Linked DNA regions of Anaerobacillus alkaliphilus. The protein of the gene in region 1 binds, or shares a complex with, the protein of each later gene. Links are inferred from orthologs where the notes say so. Each region holds a gene or a part of one and is shown in the gene's direction. Other genes may lie near its edges.

Region 1 (5,243 bases):
TAGCAACTTGAATTCCGATTAAAACTCCTAGAAATAACACTGTCGTTGTAAAAAAGCATTTTAACAAAAACTTCGTCACCGTTTCCACCTCCAACTTATCTTAATTGTTTACCTTTTGAGCATTCCAATAAAATTCACTAAAGATTTCTGCAAAGGCTTCTGCAGACCTAAATGTTTCCTCTAACGTATTTTCAACTCCACCAAATTCCACTAAGATTGAGTTTGGTGATAGGTCCTGATTGTATCGGCCGTTAGAACCGACGCCACCTTTTGAGATTACCCCACGACTTAACCCAGGATACTTCTTGTCTAACATCTCATGAAGTTCAGTTGCAAGTTGTATATTTTTCTGGAAATTTTTATGGTTCTCTCCTATGATGAAAAATGTCCTCGCATATTCCACACCATTAATAACTACTGTTGTTGCATCTCTCCCAACACCATCACGGTGAAGATCAAAGAAAAATTCTAAATCATCATTTCTACTCATTGCCTCTTTTACAATTTCCCTTGAAGCATCATAGGATTGACCATAAACCCAATTACGTTCACTTAGCAGTGTACCAATGTCGCTCGTATCTACATCGACACCAATGCCACGCTTTTCAAGTTCACGACCTAATCGTTCTCCTACTAGGGTAATATTAACCTCAGAATGGAACGCTTGATTAGGAACTTTTGCATCTTTCAACTCCGGTAAAAATGATTCGCGACTATGGGAATGAATAATATGAACAACTTTCCTTCCGTCTGTCGAAACCTCAGGTGCTGGAAACTCTTCGTTCAGCTTGTCCAGCTTTTCTAGGCTTTCTTGAGAAGCTTCCCGCTCAGCCATCATTACTTCCATTGGTGGTGCGGACTCGATTGGCATATTCGTAAAATCGGTTCCTTCACCAGCTACAATAATTTTTCCATCGAATAAAGCAAACCCAGGTAACTCTCTTCCCAACAAACTCCTGGGGTCATCAGGGTTTAAGCTAGTGGCTAATTCGAAAGCAAGTGACGACACTTTTGGTGGTTCACTACCTTCTGGTAAGACCTGTGTAAAATAAGGGTTTTCAGTACCCATCATATACATTAATGCATCACTTGATACATAAGAACTCCACGCATGAACGGTTGTTGATGATATTCCATAACCAGGTTCAAATGCTGTCAGCATTCCTGTAATAATAAACAAAGCCATAATTCCGACAATGACAAGGATTGCGATCCGCTTAAAACTTGTCCTATTTAACGAAACTGTAAAACCTCGAAACTTTCTAGACGACATTCTATTCCCCCCTCAAGCCTGTCTACATCATGTATATGACAAAACTTAGAGGGGTAGAACCTTTTTTAAAATTATTAATTGTGAATTGTCAATTTGAATTGTTTTGATAAGCTTCGGAGCTAAACCAACAGCTAATTCATAATTCCTAATTGACAATTGGTCTTAGTGAGTGTACATCCCGACATTATCTTGATCTACGTCTCCGTGGAGGGCAGCGTTTAATCCTGCGGCAATTACGTTCGCCATGTCTTCAATGAACACATCAACTTCCTTCGGTGTAACCATTAAATTATGGCCTAATGGGGCAAGCACCTCTCGAATTAATTGGCGTTTTTCATCTTCTTCCAATCCACCAATCATTCCCATAATATTCTTTCGGGTTTCTACCCCAGGTAAATCATCATCGGTAAGTACTCTTTTTTCACCAAATGTCATTCCCGCTGGTGTAAGTAATCTAGAAGGCTTATTTCCCTCACGCATCTCTCGTCCAAAATGCTTTAACACATAGTCGATCGTATCACTTGTAATTGAAACTGCGTCAACAACAGTTGGGATACCTACCGCAATAACTGGAATGCCAAGAGTTTCTTTGCTTAATTCTTTTCGCTTATTTCCAACTCCAGAACCTGGATGGATTCCTGAATCAGAAACCTGAATGGTTGTATTTACCCTCTCAATATTACGAGCTGCAAGAGCATCTATCGCAATGACGAAGTCAGGTTTTGTTTTTTCAATTACCCCATGGATAATATCACTAGTCTCAATACCTGTTATGCCCATTACCCCTGGTGTAATCGCACTAACTGAACGAAATCCATCAGAAACCTGTTCAGGCTGTAGCTCAAAGATGTGTTTCGTTATCAATAAGTTTTCAATGGCAATTGGTCCTAAGGCATCCGGAGTAACATTCCAGTTACCTAAACCTACCACTAAACAACTGGCATCTTTTTTTATTCCTAACTCAATTAAAAAGTGGTTAAATTCTTTCGCAAAAACTCTTTCCACTTTTTCTTGTAATTCTGTATCTTTATTTCTAATTCCTTGAACTTCTAAGGTAAGGTATCTACCTTGTTTCTTACCTAGTCTTTTAGCACCTTCTTCAGTGATTTCAACTGTAGAGATATGTATGCCTTCTTCATCTCTCTCCTTAACAATTACACCACTGATCGGTTGCTTTTGATCCTCTGGCTTTTGATCTTCTCTTTCTCTAACTAATTCATGTGCTTCTAGTGCTAAATCTGTACGGACATTATATTGTTCAAGATTAATTTCTTTTGTCATAAAATCCACCTTCTTTAACTATATTCTACCTTTCATTGTTCCCCGGTTCGTTTCCAGCTATTCTCTATTACATTCCCCTATTGCAATTAGCCTAGAGTTTTGTTACAATGCAATGTGTTGTACTTATATATTCGCAATTACCCGGTTGCATCAAGGAGGTGAAAGGAATGCCAAATATTAAATCAGCTATCAAACGCGTAAAAACAAGTGAAAAGCGTCGTGCACAAAATGCTTCTGCTAAATCTGCACTTCGTACAGCTATCAAAACTTTCGAAGCTAAAGTTGCTAGCAACGAAGTTGAAGGAGCTAAAGAAGCGTTCTTGGTTGCAACCAAAAAGCTTGATAAAGCTGCAACAAAAGGCTTAATTCATAAAAATGCGGCATCTCGTCAAAAATCTCGCCTAGCGAAGAAATTAAACGAGCTTTCTGCATAATCTATATGAAAATGGGAAAAAGGGCTACTGTTGTCAAGCTCCTCTATTGAGGTGCCTGACAACAGTCAGCCCTTTTTTAGTTTCTCTAAACTCCTAAGACTCTAATAATAAATAATTCTAATCCAAGTTGTTTATCAATTTTCCCAGTTTTTATTTTATAATCAGTTTCGGCAATTTCATCTAAAAAAGATAATAATTTTTTCTCATCAAATTGTTTTGCTTGTTGGGTAGCCAATTTTACCACGTATGGATGGAGTTTAAGTGCACCTGCAATATTTTGTTGAGAATAGCCCCGGTTTGTGAGTTCTTTTACTTGATATAAAATACGGAACTGCCTTGCTAGTAAGGCTAATAGTTTTATTGGTTCCTCTTTTTGTTTAATCAAATCATAAAAGACTTGCAGCGCCTGTTGTTTTCTACGATGAATAACATGATCAACTAAAGAAAAGACATCTTGTTCCATTGTTTTAGAAACAAGCTTCTCAACAATTACATCATCTATTACCCCACCATCGCCTACATACAGAGCCAGTTTTTCAATTTCGCCAGCAATCATCACAAGGTTATTGCCAAGCAGTTGAACCAATTGCTCACGGCCGTCTTTAGTTATTTGCACTCCATATTTTTTTACTCTTTCATCCAGCCATTTCTCCATTTCATGATCAGAAAAAGGGGCTGCATCAAGTACTTCTGAATGAGATTTCAGTAATTTCACAATTTTTTTTCGTTCATCTAATTTTTCATATGGGGCAACAATGACAAAGACAGTTTCAGAAATCGGATTTAAAACATAAGCTTCTAGCTCTTTTAAATCATGTTCAACTTTTGACTGATCTTTTCCTGTAAGAAACTGAGCCTCCTTTACAATAACAACCCGATGGCTGCCCATAAAAGGAATCGTTTGCGCTTCTTCAATCGCAACTGAAATAGGTGTTTCCTTTGCTTCGTAAGTAGATAAATTAAAATCGTATTGGTCTTCAGTCAAAACTTTATTAATTAATTTATGTATTGTCTCTTCAATTAAAAACGTTTCTGTACCATAGAATAAATAAAGTGGCGATAAAATTCCTTTTTTTATGTTTTTTTGCACTTGTAAAAAGCTCATTGTTTTTGGTACCCTTTCTTTAAACGATCTACCAATAATTTTATACATACAAACACGGCTAGTACAAGTGAAAAAGAGGAATTAACCGAAAAGTTAATCCCCCCATTTATGATAAACATCATCAAGTAGGACCTAGGATACCCCTTGAGGACGATAATCACGTGCTTTTTTCTCTTGTATTAGTTATCATATCCTATGCAAATTCAATCTATAGGTGACAACATTTCACAGCGTTGTAAACAATTTAAAGTGATATGACCATGTATAATTAGGGCCTTTTTTTCTGCATCCTATTCTACAAACAAAGTTTCTTATGTAAACATGTAGAAAATGTTTCAAATGTAGATTTTTTATCATTTATCGCTTATACTAAAAGTTGTATTAGGAGGGATGTCCAGTGAATCAATTTGAAAAGGAAGTCCAAAGCAACCGTAATGATGCAGTAGATTCTGCAGTTGGTTTCGTTGTATCATTCGGATTTTTCACAACAGTATTTGCTATTGCAGTACTTATTGATTTATTTGTTTAATTTTACTTAGCGGAAGAAGCCCTTAAAGTCTTATCTTTAAGGGCTTCTTCCTTTAGCGAACTTTTTCCTTGATCATCGTTTCAAAATACCCCGTTCCTTGTTTAAACTTATACCGGATTGCACCATTTTGATCCGTTCGAAAAACCTTGATATTTCGTTCATTTAATCGTTCGATCACATCTTTATGAGGATGGCCATAAAGATTATTTTTCCCTAGTGAGATGAGAGCAATCTTTGGATTGACTTGCTCTAATAAATCTTCCGTAGTTGACGTGAAACTTCCATGATGCCCTACTTTTAATACATCTACATCAAGCTGTGGGTAATTTTCCAATAACCTTCTCTCACCCTCAACTTCCAAATCCCCTGGAAACAACCATTTCAGTCCACCAAATTCGGTATACAACACAATTGAACGGTTATTTAAACTTTGCTCTTTTCCAAATGGCGAAAGAATAAAAAACTCACTATTTCCTGTTCTCCAGTAGTCCCCTTGTTTAACAAAAATAATTTTGGTGCCTATCTCACGGAATTTCTCTAACAGTTGTTTTTCATAAATTCCTTCAACAGAACCTATACCATAAAGGATTGTTTCAACCGAAATAACGTCAATTAATGCTT
Region 2 (3,974 bases), on another replicon or contig:
AGTGGAAGCAGGCTCACACGCTCAAGCGAAGGAAAAAGGGAAAGTAAGATTAGAAGGAAAAGAATACGTTGTTGCTGATGGAGATGTAATCCACTTTAGATTTAACGTTTAAAATGTAGAATGAAGAATTCAAAATGTAGAGTGTAGAATGGTGGGGCAGTGGCTTCGAAGCACTTCTAAATAATAATTCTAGACTCTACATTCTACACTATCTTTAATTTACATTTTACATTTAAAATGAATTCTGTTATAATCGATAAATGCGAGTAAATGACAAGTTATATTGTTGTGTTATTCGCCCCTTGCTCCTCGTATAAAGAGGGGCCGCTAGACCAAAAGGAGGTGACGTACAAATGCGTAAATATGAAATCATGTACATTATTCGACCAAACCTTGAAGAAGCTGCAACTAAAGAGTTAATCGAACGTTTTAACGGCGTTTTAACTGATAATGGTGCTACTATCGACAAGGCTGATGAAATGGGTAAGCGTCGTTTAGCTTATGAAATTGAAGACTTCCGTGAAGGCTTCTATGTATTACTAAACGTAACAGCTGAGCCAGCTGCAATCGCAGAATTCGATCGTTTAATCAAAATTAACGAAGACGTAATTCGTTTACTTATTACTAAAGACGAAGAATAAGAACTAGTAGATAGAATGGGGAGGGGTACTGATGCTTAACCGTGTTGTTTTGGTTGGCCGCCTAACTAGAGATCCTGAACTTAAGTACACACCAAATGGAATTGCTGTGGCGAGTATTACACTTGCTGTAAATAGACCATTTTCAAACCAACAAGGAAATCGTGAAGCGGACTTTATCAATGTAGTGATTTGGCGTAAACAAGCAGAAAATGTTGCTAATTACTTACGTAAAGGAAGCTTAGCGGGAATTGATGGAAGACTGCAAACTCGCAACTATGAAAACAACGAAGGCAAGAAAGTTTTTATAACAGAAGTTGTTGCAGACACTGTACAGTTCCTTGAAACAAAAGGTGCTGGTGGTGGAAATCAGGGTGGTGGAGGAGAGTATTATAATAATCCTAACCCTAACTCAAATCAGGGTCAGGGTGGTTATCCTAATAATCAAAACCAAAACCAAAATAATTATGGCCGTAGTAATCAGTCATTTTCTGATGATCCATTCGCTAGTGATGGCAAGCCAATTGACATCTCAGATGATGATTTACCATTTTAGATCTATTGGCTTTTAACTATTAACTTTTATGAGGGGTAACCCTACGAATATAAAAATTTATCAGTGAAGGAGGTTTTTTGAATGGCAATGGGAGGACGTCGTGGTGGCCGTGGTGCGAAACGCCGTAAAGTATGTTACTTTACAGTAAACAAAATCACGAAAATCGACTACAAAAATGTTGACCTACTTAAGCGTTTCGTTTCTGAGCGTGGTAAAATTTTACCTCGTCGTGTAACTGGAACTTCTGCTAAGTACCAACGTCAATTAACGACTGCAATTAAACGTGCACGTCAAATCGCTTTATTACCGTACGTAAGCGGGGAATAAGGATTTATAAAAAGGGGATGGCTTATAGTCTATCCCCTTTTTTATATTTTAGCAGAAACTTACCTATAATAAGGAATGCCGGTTATTTTGGAAAGTAAAAAGGGGATGGTATGTTTGAAAAAGCAATTTGCAGTAGTTGGGCTTGGTAGATTTGGTGGAAGTGTTTGTAGAGAACTCTATAAGATGGGGCATGAAGTTTTGGCGATAGATATAAATGAAGAAAGAGTCCATAACTTTGCAAACTACTCCACACATGCTGTCGTAGCCAATGCTACTGACGAAAACACCCTATTATCTTTGGGGATCCGGAATTTTGAGTACGTAATTGTTGCGATAGGGGATAATATTCAAGCAAGTATTCTGTGCACATTACTATTAAAGGAACTTAAAGTAAAGCATGTGTGGGTGAAAGCACAAAATAACTATCATCATAAAGTGGTTGAAAAAATTGGAGCAGATCGTATTATTCACCCTGAAAAAGATATGGGGATAAGAATTGCCCATTATCTAGTTTCGGAAAAGATTATTGATTACATCGAATTATCACCTGATTACAGTATTATGGAGCTCATAGCTTCGAAAAAAGTAGCAAATAAGACAATCGCAAAGTTAGACATACGAGCCAAATACGGCTGTACGATCTTAGGAATTAAAAGAGGTGATGATGTCATTATTACGCCTTTTCCTGACCAGCTAATATTAGAAAATGATATCTTAATTTTAATTGGCCAAAATAATGACTTAAGAGTTTTTGAAGAAGAAGGATTATAAACTTAACCGAAATTTTTCTTATACTATCAATTATGGTGAAAATGAATAATTAATCTGATAGTATAAGAAAAAAATCGACTCTATTTTTAAAAAACAACAACTTCGTTTATAATCAGGAGAGTGAATAAGAGGTTTTTTTAGAAAGGTTCTTTTCGTAAACATTGTGGCTTTTTTACCCTAAAATAATCGGATAAATACCCTAGATGAAGATATCAGCCAATAAATTATGTAAGAAAAGAGCAATACTTACTAACTTAGTTGTGAATTCTTAGTATTTTGTGTAAAAATCCGGCTTTTGGGATTTTTACGAAAGCAACTAACTTTGCGAAAACAGCCTTTAGAGGAGAGGGAAGTTACATGAAAAATACAAAGGTAATGACTGAAGGGGCAATATTCGCAGCTATTTTTGCGATCCTTGCCTTCGCAACAGTTGTGCTACCAATTCTTGCTTCGGTATTAATATGGATTTTACCATTACCATTTATTGTATACACAGTAAGAAATGGGTGGAAACCTGGTCTGATGCTTTGGGTTGTCGCGTCGTTTGTTTCTTTTATTATTGGAGGTTTTGTATTACTTACAAGCGCCATTATGTTTGGAAGTAGTGGTATTGTAGTAGGAGAATTATACAGGCGGAAGAAATCTGCTTTTACTGTGCTCCTTGGTGGAAGTTTAGCATACATTGCTAATTTGATCTTATCTTTTATCGTAAGTATTGTTGTTTTTGATTTAAATCCTATTAAGGTGATTCAGGAATTAATGTTAGAGTCAGTGCAAACTGCTGAAGCAATGTTAGTGGCCATCGGTCAAGACCCTAGAACTCAACTTGAACCGTTACTTGATTTTATTGAAAGAATAATCTTTTTAGCACCATCGCTAATTATTACAACCGGAGTTTTTTATGCCCTTTTTATTCAGTTGATTGCATATGCTGTACTAAAGAGGCTACGAATAAAGGTTGCTCACTTCAAACCGTTTCGTGAATGGGGATTTCCAAAGTCTTTTCTCTGGTATTATTTAATAGCCTCCATTTTTATACTAGTAGGCCTAGAAGAAGGAACTGCTCTATATCTTGTTATGTGGAACTTGTTCCCTCTATTAGAAATTGCAATGACTATTCAAGGTCTAGCTGTTGTCTTTTTTTACATTCATGCCAAAGGGTTTCATAAATCTATATCCGTTATTGTCATCATCGTGACGTTTTTCTTACCATTTCTTCTTTATATCTATCGAATATTAGGTATAATTGATTTAGGATTTGAACTGCGAAAAAGAATAAAAAACTCGAGTTAATTAGGAGTTGAAATTATGCCAGAGTTTCTAATGAAAAGGTTGCATGGATATCATATCATTGCAATATTTACTGTGGCAGTTATTTTTATTGGGATACTGATGATATACCAATGGGTCATAGGGTTATTAGGATTGATGATCATTGCTCTCTTACTTTTTTATACAATACAAGCAAAAAGAACATTTAAAAAGGAAATAGAAGAATATATTTCGACGTTATCCTACCGTGTCAATAAGGCTGGTGAAGAAGCTGTTACAAAGCTTCCAATTGGTATCTTACTTTATAACGAAGACAAGGTAATATTGTGGGCAAATCCGATGGTGATGTCAATTATCGAGGATGATTGTATTGGTCAGCCGATAGCTAAAATTGATGAAGAGCTTCACAC

Evidence for each region.
Region 2: rpsT (region 1) and rpsR share a complex: the UniProt entries of both Bacillus subtilis proteins name them as parts of the 30S ribosomal subunit. The link is inferred for Anaerobacillus alkaliphilus from one-to-one orthologs.

Annotation. Positions count from the first base shown.
Region 1 is NZ_QOUX01000045.1:2,607-7,849, reverse strand. Bases 1,426-4,354 are described here. They hold rpsT (30S ribosomal protein S20), read left to right. Parts: upstream 1,426-2,721; coding sequence 2,722-2,988; downstream 2,989-4,354. Other genes in these bases: holA (DNA polymerase III subunit delta), read right to left, coding at 3,074-4,078; gpr (GPR endopeptidase), read right to left, coding at 1,436-2,554. In the rest of the region: DS745_RS14145 (DUF3679 domain-containing protein), read right to left, coding at 1-79; spoIIP (stage II sporulation protein P), read right to left, coding at 101-1,273; DS745_RS14120 (YqzM family protein), read left to right, coding at 4,491-4,622; DS745_RS14115 (DNA internalization-related competence protein ComEC/Rec2), read right to left, coding at 4,675-5,243. UniProt on the Bacillus subtilis protein: Binds directly to 16S ribosomal RNA.
Region 2 is NZ_QOUX01000021.1:157,376-161,349, reverse strand. What follows is about bases 1-2,901. They hold rpsR (30S ribosomal protein S18), read left to right. Parts: upstream 1-1,281; coding sequence 1,282-1,521; downstream 1,522-2,901. Other genes in these bases: DS745_RS05800 (YybS family protein), read left to right, coding at 2,650-2,901; DS745_RS05805 (potassium channel family protein), read left to right, coding at 1,627-2,292; ssb (single-stranded DNA-binding protein), read left to right, coding at 673-1,194; rpsF (30S ribosomal protein S6), read left to right, coding at 354-641; ychF (redox-regulated ATPase YchF), read left to right, coding at 1-112. In the rest of the region: more of DS745_RS05800, read left to right, coding at 2,902-3,585; DS745_RS05795 (DHH family phosphoesterase), read left to right, coding at 3,601-3,974. UniProt on the Bacillus subtilis protein: Binds as a heterodimer with protein bS6 to the central domain of the 16S rRNA, where it helps stabilize the platform of the 30S subunit.